Variovorax paradoxus: one gene and its partner. The protein of the gene in region 1 binds, or shares a complex with, the protein of each later gene. Links are inferred from orthologs where the notes say so. Each region holds a gene or a part of one and is shown in the gene's direction. Other genes may lie near its edges.

Region 1 (6,622 bases):
AGCCAGCCGTAGAGTGCCTGCCACTGCAGCGGGTTGGTGTCCTGGAACTCGTCGATCAGCAGGTGCGCGATGCGCGCGTCGAGCCGCTCCTGCACCCAGCCCGAAAGTGCCGACTGGCCGAGCAGCAACTGGGCCGCCTGCTCCACATCGTTCATGTCGACCCAGCCGTGCGCGCGCTTCACGTCGGCGAAGGCCGCGATCAGGATGCGCGTGAGGCGCGTCATGCGCTGCTGGTAGAGCCAGGCGGCATGCTGGGCCTGCGCGCCGCACAGCACCTGCAATTCGGCCTCGGCCTCCTGGGCGGCGGGGAACTTCTGCAGGTTCTTGTTGAGCCGGTCTTCCGTGGCCACGAAGAAGTTCTTGCGCAGGTGCGCCAGCGCGGCCGGCAGTGCGCCAGCTTCGGGCTCGCCCGTGCCGAAGATGTCGATGATGGCCTCGGCGGCCTTCTGCGGCGTCTTGTTGGACTCCTTGCCCAGTGCGGCGGCACGGTCGAGCCAGCGCTGTCGCACCGCACTGCCGCGCAGGGCGTCGGTCGGCTCCTCGAGCCCATCGAGCGAGGGATAGAAGGCGCTGAAATGCTGCACCGCGTTCTCTGCGTCGGCCAGCGAGAACTCGACGCGCTTGGACAGCGCCTCGCCCAGCGCCTTGGCCGTCTGCGAGCGGCCGTGCGTGGCGACGACGGCGTAGTAGTCGGCCAGCGCATTCCTGTCGGCGGTGACGGCCTCGAAGAACGGGCGCCACGTGTGGCTGCGCGCCTCGGCATCGTCCTCGAGCAGCTCGTAGTTCGACGGCAGGCCCAGTTCGCGCAGCACCGCCAGCGGCGCATTGCGCAGCAGGCCCGCGAACCATGCGTGAAAGGTGCGGAACTGCACCGGCCGGCCGCCTTCGAGCAGGCGACGGTAGAGGCCCTTCAGGCGTGGAACCGCCGCAAGTGCCGCCGCAGGCTCGACGCCGCGCATGACGAGTTGCGCGACCAGCTCTTCCGGCGTGCGCTCGACGAAATCTTCGAGCCACTGATCGAGCCGCTCGCGCATTTCGCCGGCAGCCTTCTTGGTGAAGGTGATGGCCAGGATCTCGTGCGGCTCGCAGGCGGAATCGCCTTCTTCGAGCAGTGCGCGCAGGATGCGCGATACCAGCATCCATGTCTTGCCCGCGCCCGCGCAGGCCTCGACGGCCACCGACCGGCGCGGGTCGCACGCGACGACGTAGAAGGCTTCGCGCGTGACGTGCCGGCCGTTGTGTTCGTAGGCTGCGCCGTTCATTGCGCCACCTCCCAGAAGTCTTTTCGGCAGAGGCCGCGTGCGGCGCAGTAGTCGCAGACGGCGCCCTCCCCCAGCGGCGGCAGCGGCGCACCCTGTGCGATGCGCGTGAAGTCGCTGATGATGCCGGCGACCAGCGCGTCGCGCGCTTCCACCACGGCAGGTTGCTCGACGGTCTGCGTGCCGGAGGACTTTTCACCCACGTTCACGTAGGCCGCGCGCAAGGTGTCGTCGGCCACCAGCGCCGCGTAGAAGGCCAGCTGCGTGTCTTCGGTCGGGTCTTTCACCCGCTCCTTGCTGACGGAGGCGGACTCGGTCTTGTAGTCGATCACGAAGGGCTGGCCGTCGGGCATGCGGTCGATGCGGTCGAGCCGGCCGATCAGGCGCAGGTCGCCCAGCGGCTGTTCCTTCCAGGGCTCGGATTCGACGAAGACCGCGCCGCTGGCCTCGTGGCCCGTCAGCCACTGGAGGTAGCCGTCGCGCACTGCGGGCCATGCCGCCGCGAACGGCAGGAACTCGGCGTCGGACAGGCCGAGTTCGCGCGTGGCCCGGCGTGCGGCCTCCTCGATGAACGCGGCGCGCTCCTGGGCGTCCTGCGTCGGTGTCTCGGTCAGCGCCTGGTGGAAGTGGCCGAGCACGGCGTGCAACCAGTTGCCGAAGTCGCGCTTGTCGACCTCGGCATCGAGCTCGTCGGCGCTGCGCAGGCCAAGCTGGCGCAGCGCGAAGAAGCGGTACGGGCAGCGCCGCAGGTCCTCGTACACGCTGGTCGAGATGTTCTGCAGCGGCAGCAGCGCGCCGGAAGGCTTCGGGTATTCGGTCGGCTGCACGGCGACCTCGCGCGGCAATCGCGGGTCGGTGGCGGGCCGCAAGGCGTGGTCGAGGTGCAGGGCCTGCACCAGCGGGCTGGGGCGCACGGGCTCGCCGTTGGCATCGGACTGGCGCCACAGCAATTCGCATGACGGGTTGTGCAGCGCCATGGCCCAGGCCGCGCGCTGCGCGGCTTCCAAGGCGTCGCGCGAAGGCAGGCCCAGGTCGGCGCGTTGTGCCGCGCTCCAGTTGCCGGGCGGCTCGGGCGATGCGGGCAGACGGCGGTCGTCGCAGCCAGGGATGACGACCGCGCCGAAGGCGCGGCCCAGCAGTTGGTAAAGCGGCAGCACCACGACCTTCGGTGCCTGGTCGCCGGCGGGGGGCACGAAGCTCGCATCCTCCAAGACATCGCGGACCCAGGCGGTGAACTCGGCGAGCGTGTGGCGCCCGCCCGGGAATTCTTCGTCGTCGCCATGGGCGCCGGCATCGAGCCACAGCGCGCCGATGACCTTGCCGCCGGCCATGTCCTCGCTGAGCGGCTCCCACTGCTCGCCCGCCTCCAGCAGCTCGCGCAGCGCGCGCAGCCACTCGGCCAGGGGCCGGGAACGGGTCATGGGGGCCCGGCGGGCCTCGATGGCCTCGGTGAAGGTCATCAGCGTGGCGTCGTGCGGTTTCTCGCTGCGTGCCACCAGCGCGCACCAGGCGGACCAGGCGGACCAGTCGCGTACGCCTTCACGGCGCAGGCGGGCCTCGAGCGACTGGATGATCAGCGCGTCGCCGTCGGCACCGCTCTTGAGCCATTCGAGCACTTGGTCGCTGCTGGCGTCATGGGTGCAGGCGCGCAGCGAACTCATCAACGTGGCGGCGGCGCGCGTGGTCGAAAGTTTCCATCCGGTCTCGTCGTGGGTGATGACGCCCTGTGCCTTGAGCTGGGCGCTGATACGGCGCGTGAGCGCGCGGTCGGTCGCCACCAGCGCGACCGGCGCGCGGTCTTCGGCCAGGTGGCGCAGCACGCAGGCGGCCGCGCGCTCGGCCTCGTCCTCAGGATCGAGCGCTACGTGCGAGGCTGCGGTTTCGGCCGGCGCATCGGTGGGAACCAGCGAGAGATGCAAGGCACGGTCTCCCCAGAGGGCGCAAAGCGCCTGGGTGAGCGGATCGGTCTGGAAGCCTTCGAGCACGATGAGCGCATCGACCTGTGCGCGCGTGCTCTCGCGCTGCAGCACATCGGTGGCATAGCCCGATGTGGCGACCCAGGCCACGGCGATGCGGATGAGCGCGCTCTCGGTGCGGAACCACTCGGACTCGCTGCCCGCCTCCGCCACCTGCGCCGCGCGGGCGGCCCAATCGCCCACGCGATCGTCGGGCGACACGGCGGCCGCGAGCGGTACCAACTGATAGGCCAATTCGACCACACGGCCGGCCAGCGCGAAGCGCTCGGCGCTGAAGCCTGCCTGCGACAGCAGCGCCTGTGCCGTGACGAGATCACGCGCCATGTCGTGCGCGATGTCGTAGCCGGTGGGTACGAAGCCGCCTGCGCTGCGGGCCCAGTTGTGCGTGGTTTCGAAGCGCGGCACGAAGCCCGGGCTGCCGCAGCGCGCCCACATGGCGCGCGCCACACCCATCAACTGGGCGTAGGGCACCAGCACCACCGTGCGGGCGGCGTGCAATTCGCGCTCGGCGAGCGCGCGGACGATCCGCGCGACGACGCCGTCCGCGGGGTCGCACCACAGGGCCTGGACGGGGTGGCCTTCATTCATGTTCTATCGAGGGATTTGAGAGCGTGGGAGAGGTGACGCACAAGGGCTTTGGCTATCGCCGCCATAGCGGCCGCCCATGGCACGCCACCCCTTGGTTTCTGTCACAATGACCTGAACTTTAGCTGCACCGAAACTCTCTGCGCACAAGGATCCATCACATGGCCAGCGAACTCATCAAACACATCTCCGATTCCTCCTTCGAGGCCGACGTGCTCAAGTCCAGTCAGCCCGTCCTGGTCGACTACTGGGCCGAATGGTGCGGCCCCTGCAAGATGATCGCCCCGATCCTCGACGAAGTGTCCGCCACCTACGAAGGCAAGCTGCAAATCGCCAAGCTCAATGTCGACGAGAACCGCGACATCCCCGCCAAGTTCGGCATCCGCGGCATCCCCACGCTGATGCTGTTCAAGGACGGCCAGCTGGCCGCCACCAAGGTCGGCGCCATGAGCAAGGCGCAACTCACGGCCTTCATCGACCAGCAACTCGCCTGAGCGACATTTCATCCCGGCCAGCGCGCAATGCGTTGGCCGGCGCGTTTTTCCTGTCATAATCTCCAACAGATCACCGGCCCTTACCTAGGCAACCGGTTCGAGTTCCCCGGTTGGTGAAGCAGTTCTCGCTTCACACCCAACCTCCCCCCGTTTTCCGTTCGATTACCCCGCGAGGGGTCATTCCATGCACTTAAACGAACTCAAGGCACTCCACGTGTCTGAAGTCCTCAAGCAGGCTGAAGCGCTTGAGATCGAAAACGTCGGCCGCATGCGCAAGCAGGAGCTGATGTTCGCGATCATCAAGAAGCGCGCCAAGGCCGGCGAGCAGGTCTTCGCCGACGGCGTGCTCGAAATCCTGCCGGACGGCTTCGGCTTCCTGCGCAGCCCCGACACCAGCTTCACGGCCAGCACGGACGACATCTACATCTCGCCCAGCCAGGTGCGCCGCTTCAACCTGCACACCGGCGACATGATCGAAGGCGAAGTGCGCACGCCCAAGGACGGCGAACGCTACTTCGCGCTGACCAAGCTCGACAAGGTCAACGACGGTCCGCCAGAGCAGAACAAGCACAAGGTGATGTTCGAGAACCTGACGCCGCTGTTCCCCAAGGAGCAGATGAAGCTCGAACGCGACGGCATCAAGGGCGAAGAGAACATCACGGGCCGCATCATCGACATCATCGCCCCCATCGGCAAAGGCCAGCGCGCCCTGCTCGTGGCACCGCCCAAGAGCGGCAAGACGGTGATGATGCAGCACATCGCCCACGCGATCAGCGCCAACTACCCCGACGTCCACATGATGGTGCTGCTCGTCGACGAGCGCCCCGAAGAAGTGACCGAAATGCAGCGCACGGTGAAGGGCGAGGTCATTGCCTCGACTTTCGACGAGCCCGCAGCGCGCCACGTGCACGTCGCCGAAATGGTGATCGAGCGCGCCAAGCGCCTGGTCGAACTCAAGAAGGACGTGGTGATCCTGCTCGACTCGATCACCCGCCTCGCCCGCGCCTACAACAACGTCGTGCCCTCGTCGGGCAAGGTGCTGACCGGCGGTGTCGATTCCAACGCCCTGCAGCGCCCCAAGCGCTTCCTGGGCGCCGCGCGCAACGTGGAAGAAGGCGGCTCGCTGACCATCATCGGCACCGCGCTGATCGACACCGGCAGCCGCATGGACGAAGTGATCTTCGAAGAGTTCAAGGGCACCGGCAACTCCGAAATCCACCTCGACCGCCGCCTGTACGAAAAGCGCGTGTTCCCCTCGATCCAGCTCAACCGCAGCGGCACCCGCCGCGAAGAGCTGCTGCTGGCACCCGAGATCTTGCAGAAGACCCGCATCCTGCGCCAGCTCATGTACAACATGGACGAGATCGAGTCGATGGAGCTGATGCTCAAGAACATGAAGGCGACCAAGACCAATGTCGAGTTCTTCGACATGATGCGTCGCGGCGGCTGAGCACCACTTCGCTCTGTCCGCGAAAGCGCGTTGACCCGTTGGGGCCAACGCGCTTTTTTCATGGGCGCGCTACAGCGATTGCACGGCCTTCGAGCGCACTCTGGCGGCCAAGGTCGAGCAGCTCCATGAGCGCGACGGCCTGCTCAGGCGGCACAGGATTCGGGCCCTTGCCCAGGATGGCGTCACGCACCGCGGCGTAGTAGTCGACGTAGTTGCCCGCGCGCGTGGGCACGCCGCGTTTGCCGGACGTACCGTCGCTTTCGGCCAGCGTGAGTTCGCCATCGAGCGGGTCGGCGCCCCACCCTTCGGCCGGCGGCCTCTGCCCTGAGCGCAGCGCGTCTTCCTGCGTGTCGACGCCATGCTTGAGGTAACTGCCGCGCGTGCCATGCACGATGTAGCGCGGTGCGGCTTCGGCTGCCAGCGTTGTCGAGTGCAGTACCACGCGCAGCGGCGCATGCGGTCCGCTTTCGTAGCGCAGCACGGCGTGAAAGTAGTCCTCGACCACGGCGCCGTCGCGCAGCACGGCGGTGTCGAGCTGGATCGTGTCGGGACGGCCGAACAGTTGCACGGTCTGGTCGACCAGATGCGCGCCCAGGTCCACCCAGAGGCCGGAACCCGGCACCGCCTGCTCGCGCCAGCGCACTTTCACCTCGGGCCGGAAACGGTCGAAATGCGACTCCATGTACACGGGACGCCCCAGTTCGCCGCTTGCCAGGATGTCTTTGAGTGTCAGGAAGTCGGCATCGAAGCGGCGGTTCTGATAAACCGCCAGCACGCGCTTGTTGCGCTCGGCCAACGCATGCAGCGCCCTGGCCTCGGCCACATCGAGCGTGAAAGGCTTGTCGACCACCACATGCT
Region 2 (2,826 bases), 2.4 Mb from region 1 along the record:
GGACAGGAGCCGTTCCTTGACGATCATCGACCCGTCGTCCTGGGTCTGCACGAAGCCGCGCTCCTCGAGATCCTTCATGACGCGGCTCACCATTTCGCGCGAGGCACCGACCATCTTTGCCAGGTCCTGGCGGGAGATCTTGTCGCGGACCTTGAGATTGCCCGCGCCGTCCTCGATGGCGAACTCGAGCAGCGAGCGCGCCACGCGACCATACACGTCCATGAGCGCCAGCGATTCGATCTTGCGGTCGGCGTGGCGCAGGCGCTGCACCAGGCCGCGCATGATGTTGTAGGCCATCGAGGAATTCTCGGGCAGGCAGCGCGCGAAGGCGTCGCGGCCCAGCATGAGCACGTCGCACTGGATTTCGGTGCGCACGGTGGCCGAATGCGGCTCGTCGTCGATCAGGCTCATCTCGCCGAGATAGTCGCCGGGGTGCAGCGTGGCCAGGATGACCTCGCGGCCGCGGCTGTCGGCGCTGGTGACGCGGGCACGCCCGGTCAGGATGATGTAGAGCGCATCGGACTTCTTGCCCTGCTCCACGACGACTTCCGCGCGCTTGAAGCGCTTCTTGATGATCGCGTCCGCGATGCTGGCGGACTGCGTGGCCGTCAGCGACGCGAACAATGGAACGCGCCGAAGCAATTCGAGGTTGGACAGCATCGACATTTATCAATCCCTGCTACAGCGCACGGAGCGGTCCAAAAGGCAAGCCAATGGATTACTACAATCGCGCGCATTGAAAACACCGTTCACCCGGAGTTGAACCGGGCGGTGATACTCCATATATATCGCTACCACCCTGAAAATGTACACGCTGAATCAGCGTATATCCTAGGTTTTCTACTCATGTCCGCTCCCCAACACGCCAAGGTTTTGATTCTCGGCTCCGGCCCCGCCGGCTACACCGCCGCCGTTTATGCAGCCCGCGCAAACCTGCAGCCGCTGCTCATCACGGGCATCGCCCAGGGCGGGCAACTGATGACCACCACCGAGGTCGACAACTGGCCGGCCGACGTCCACGGCGTGCAGGGCCCGGACCTCATGCAGCGCTTTCTGGAACATGCGGAGCGATTCAAGACGCAGATCGTGTTCGACCACATCAACAAGGTCGACCTGAGCAAGCGCCCGTTCACGCTGACGGGCGACAGCAGCACCTACACCTGCGACTCGCTGATCATCGCCACGGGTGCCTCGGCGAAGTACCTGGGCCTCGACTCGGAGCAGAAGTTCATGGGCCGCGGCGTCTCCGCCTGCGCCACCTGCGACGGCTTCTTCTACCGCGAGCAGGAAGTCTGCGTGATCGGCGGCGGCAACACCGCGGTCGAGGAAGCGCTCTACCTCGCCAACATCGCCAACAAGGTGACGCTGGTGCATCGCCGCGACAAGTTCCGCGCCGAACCCATCCTGATCGACAAGGTCAAGGAGAAGGTCGCCGAAGGCAAGATCGTGCTGAAGCTGCACAGCGAACTCGACCAGGTGCTGGGCGACGACACCGGCGTGACGGGCATCCGCATCAAGAACACGCAGACCGGCGCCACCGAGCAGATCGACCTGAAGGGCTGCTTCATCGCCATCGGGCACCACCCGAACACCGACATCTTCCAGGGCCAGCTGGAAATGAAGGACAACTACATCCTGACCCGCTCCGGCCTGCAGGGCTTCGCCACGATGACCAGCATTCCGGGCGTCTTCGCCGCCGGCGACGTGCAGGACAACGTGTACCGCCAAGCCATCACGAGCGCGGGCACCGGCTGCATGGCCGCACTCGACGCACAGCGCTTCCTGGAGCAGGACGGCACGCTTTAAGCGGTCGGTCGCCCAAAAGGGCTATAATCCGAGGCTTTGCCGAAACAAGGCTCTCTTACGAGTCGCGGCAAAGTCGGGGTACCGCCACCCGTTTCTGGCGAGGTCAAGCTGCAAAACACCTGCAATCGCCACGATTGCGCCGGTGCCAGCTGTTCAAGAAAGAGTGTCCACATGGCACGCGTATGCGACGTAACGGGCAAAGGCCCGATGGTCGGAAACAACGTTTCCCACGCCAACAACAAAACCAAGCGCCGGTTCCTGCCGAACCTGCAATACCGCCGTTTCTGGGTCGAGACTGAAAACCGCTGGGTTCGCCTGCGCGTTTCGAGCGCCGCGCTGCGCCTGATCGACAAGAACGGTATCGACTCCGTGCTCGCAGACCTGCGCGCACGCGGCCAAGCTTAAGGAGCTGAATCATGGCAACGAGCAAAGGCGGACGCGAAAAGATCAAGCTGGAATCCACCGCGGGTACCGGCCACTTTTACACGACCAGCAAGAACAAGAAGACGATGCCTGAAAAGATGTCGATCATGAAGTTCGACCCCAAGGCGCGCAAGCATGTCGAATACAAGGAAATCAAGCTGAAGTAATTCAGCCCTGGTTTTCCAAAACAAAAACCCGCTGCTTACCCAGCGGGTTTTTTGTTGCCTGTCGATTTGCGATGCGATGGCGCAAGACCACCACCGGCAAAAAACGACGGACACAAAAAAGCCGACCCTGAGGCCGGCTTTTTGATTTGAGCACGGAAGCTATTAAGCGCGTGCTGCGCGCAGGCGCGTAGAGAAATCACGCAGGCCGGCGATACCGCTGGCCTCTGCCCGATGGCACCAGGCCGCCAGATCGGCCGCCAGCTGCTCGCGCGACTGCGAGGTGTTCAACCAAAGCTGGCGCAGCTCTTCGCGCATCGTGACCATCTTGTCCAGCACCGGGTGAGCGGCACGAGCCTGCGAGACGTGCGTGCGGGCCGATGCAGGCACTTTGTCGTCGTCGCGGTGCAGCCAGCGCTTGGCGGCCTTGAGC

What was found. Proteins that work in one complex are often made in the same cells at the same time.
Region 2: the proteins of trxA (region 1) and trxB are in contact, whole or in part, in a crystal structure (PDB 1F6M), measured with the Escherichia coli proteins. The link is inferred for Variovorax paradoxus from one-to-one orthologs.

The regions. Positions count from the first base shown.
Region 1 is NZ_CP091716.1:4,427,528-4,434,149, forward strand. The notes cover bases 2,842-5,647. They hold trxA (thioredoxin TrxA), read left to right. Parts: upstream 2,842-3,981; coding sequence 3,982-4,314; downstream 4,315-5,647. Other genes in these bases: L3V85_RS20510 (PD-(D/E)XK nuclease family protein), read right to left, coding at 2,842-3,823; rho (transcription termination factor Rho), read left to right, coding at 4,499-5,647. In the rest of the region: L3V85_RS20505 (UvrD-helicase domain-containing protein), read right to left, coding at 1-1,262; more of L3V85_RS20510, read right to left, coding at 1,259-2,841; more of rho, read left to right, coding at 5,648-5,764; L3V85_RS20525 (oxidoreductase), read right to left, coding at 5,823-6,622. UniProt on the Escherichia coli protein: Participates in various redox reactions through the reversible oxidation of its active center dithiol to a disulfide and catalyzes dithiol-disulfide exchange reactions.
Region 2 is NZ_CP091716.1:2,060,581-2,063,406, reverse strand. It holds trxB (thioredoxin-disulfide reductase), read left to right. Parts: upstream 1-846; coding sequence 847-1,806; downstream 1,807-2,826. Other genes in the region: L3V85_RS09625 (DesA family fatty acid desaturase), read right to left, coding at 2,559-2,826; rpmG (50S ribosomal protein L33), read left to right, coding at 2,223-2,396; rpmB (50S ribosomal protein L28), read left to right, coding at 1,978-2,211; L3V85_RS09645 (Crp/Fnr family transcriptional regulator), read right to left, coding at 1-666.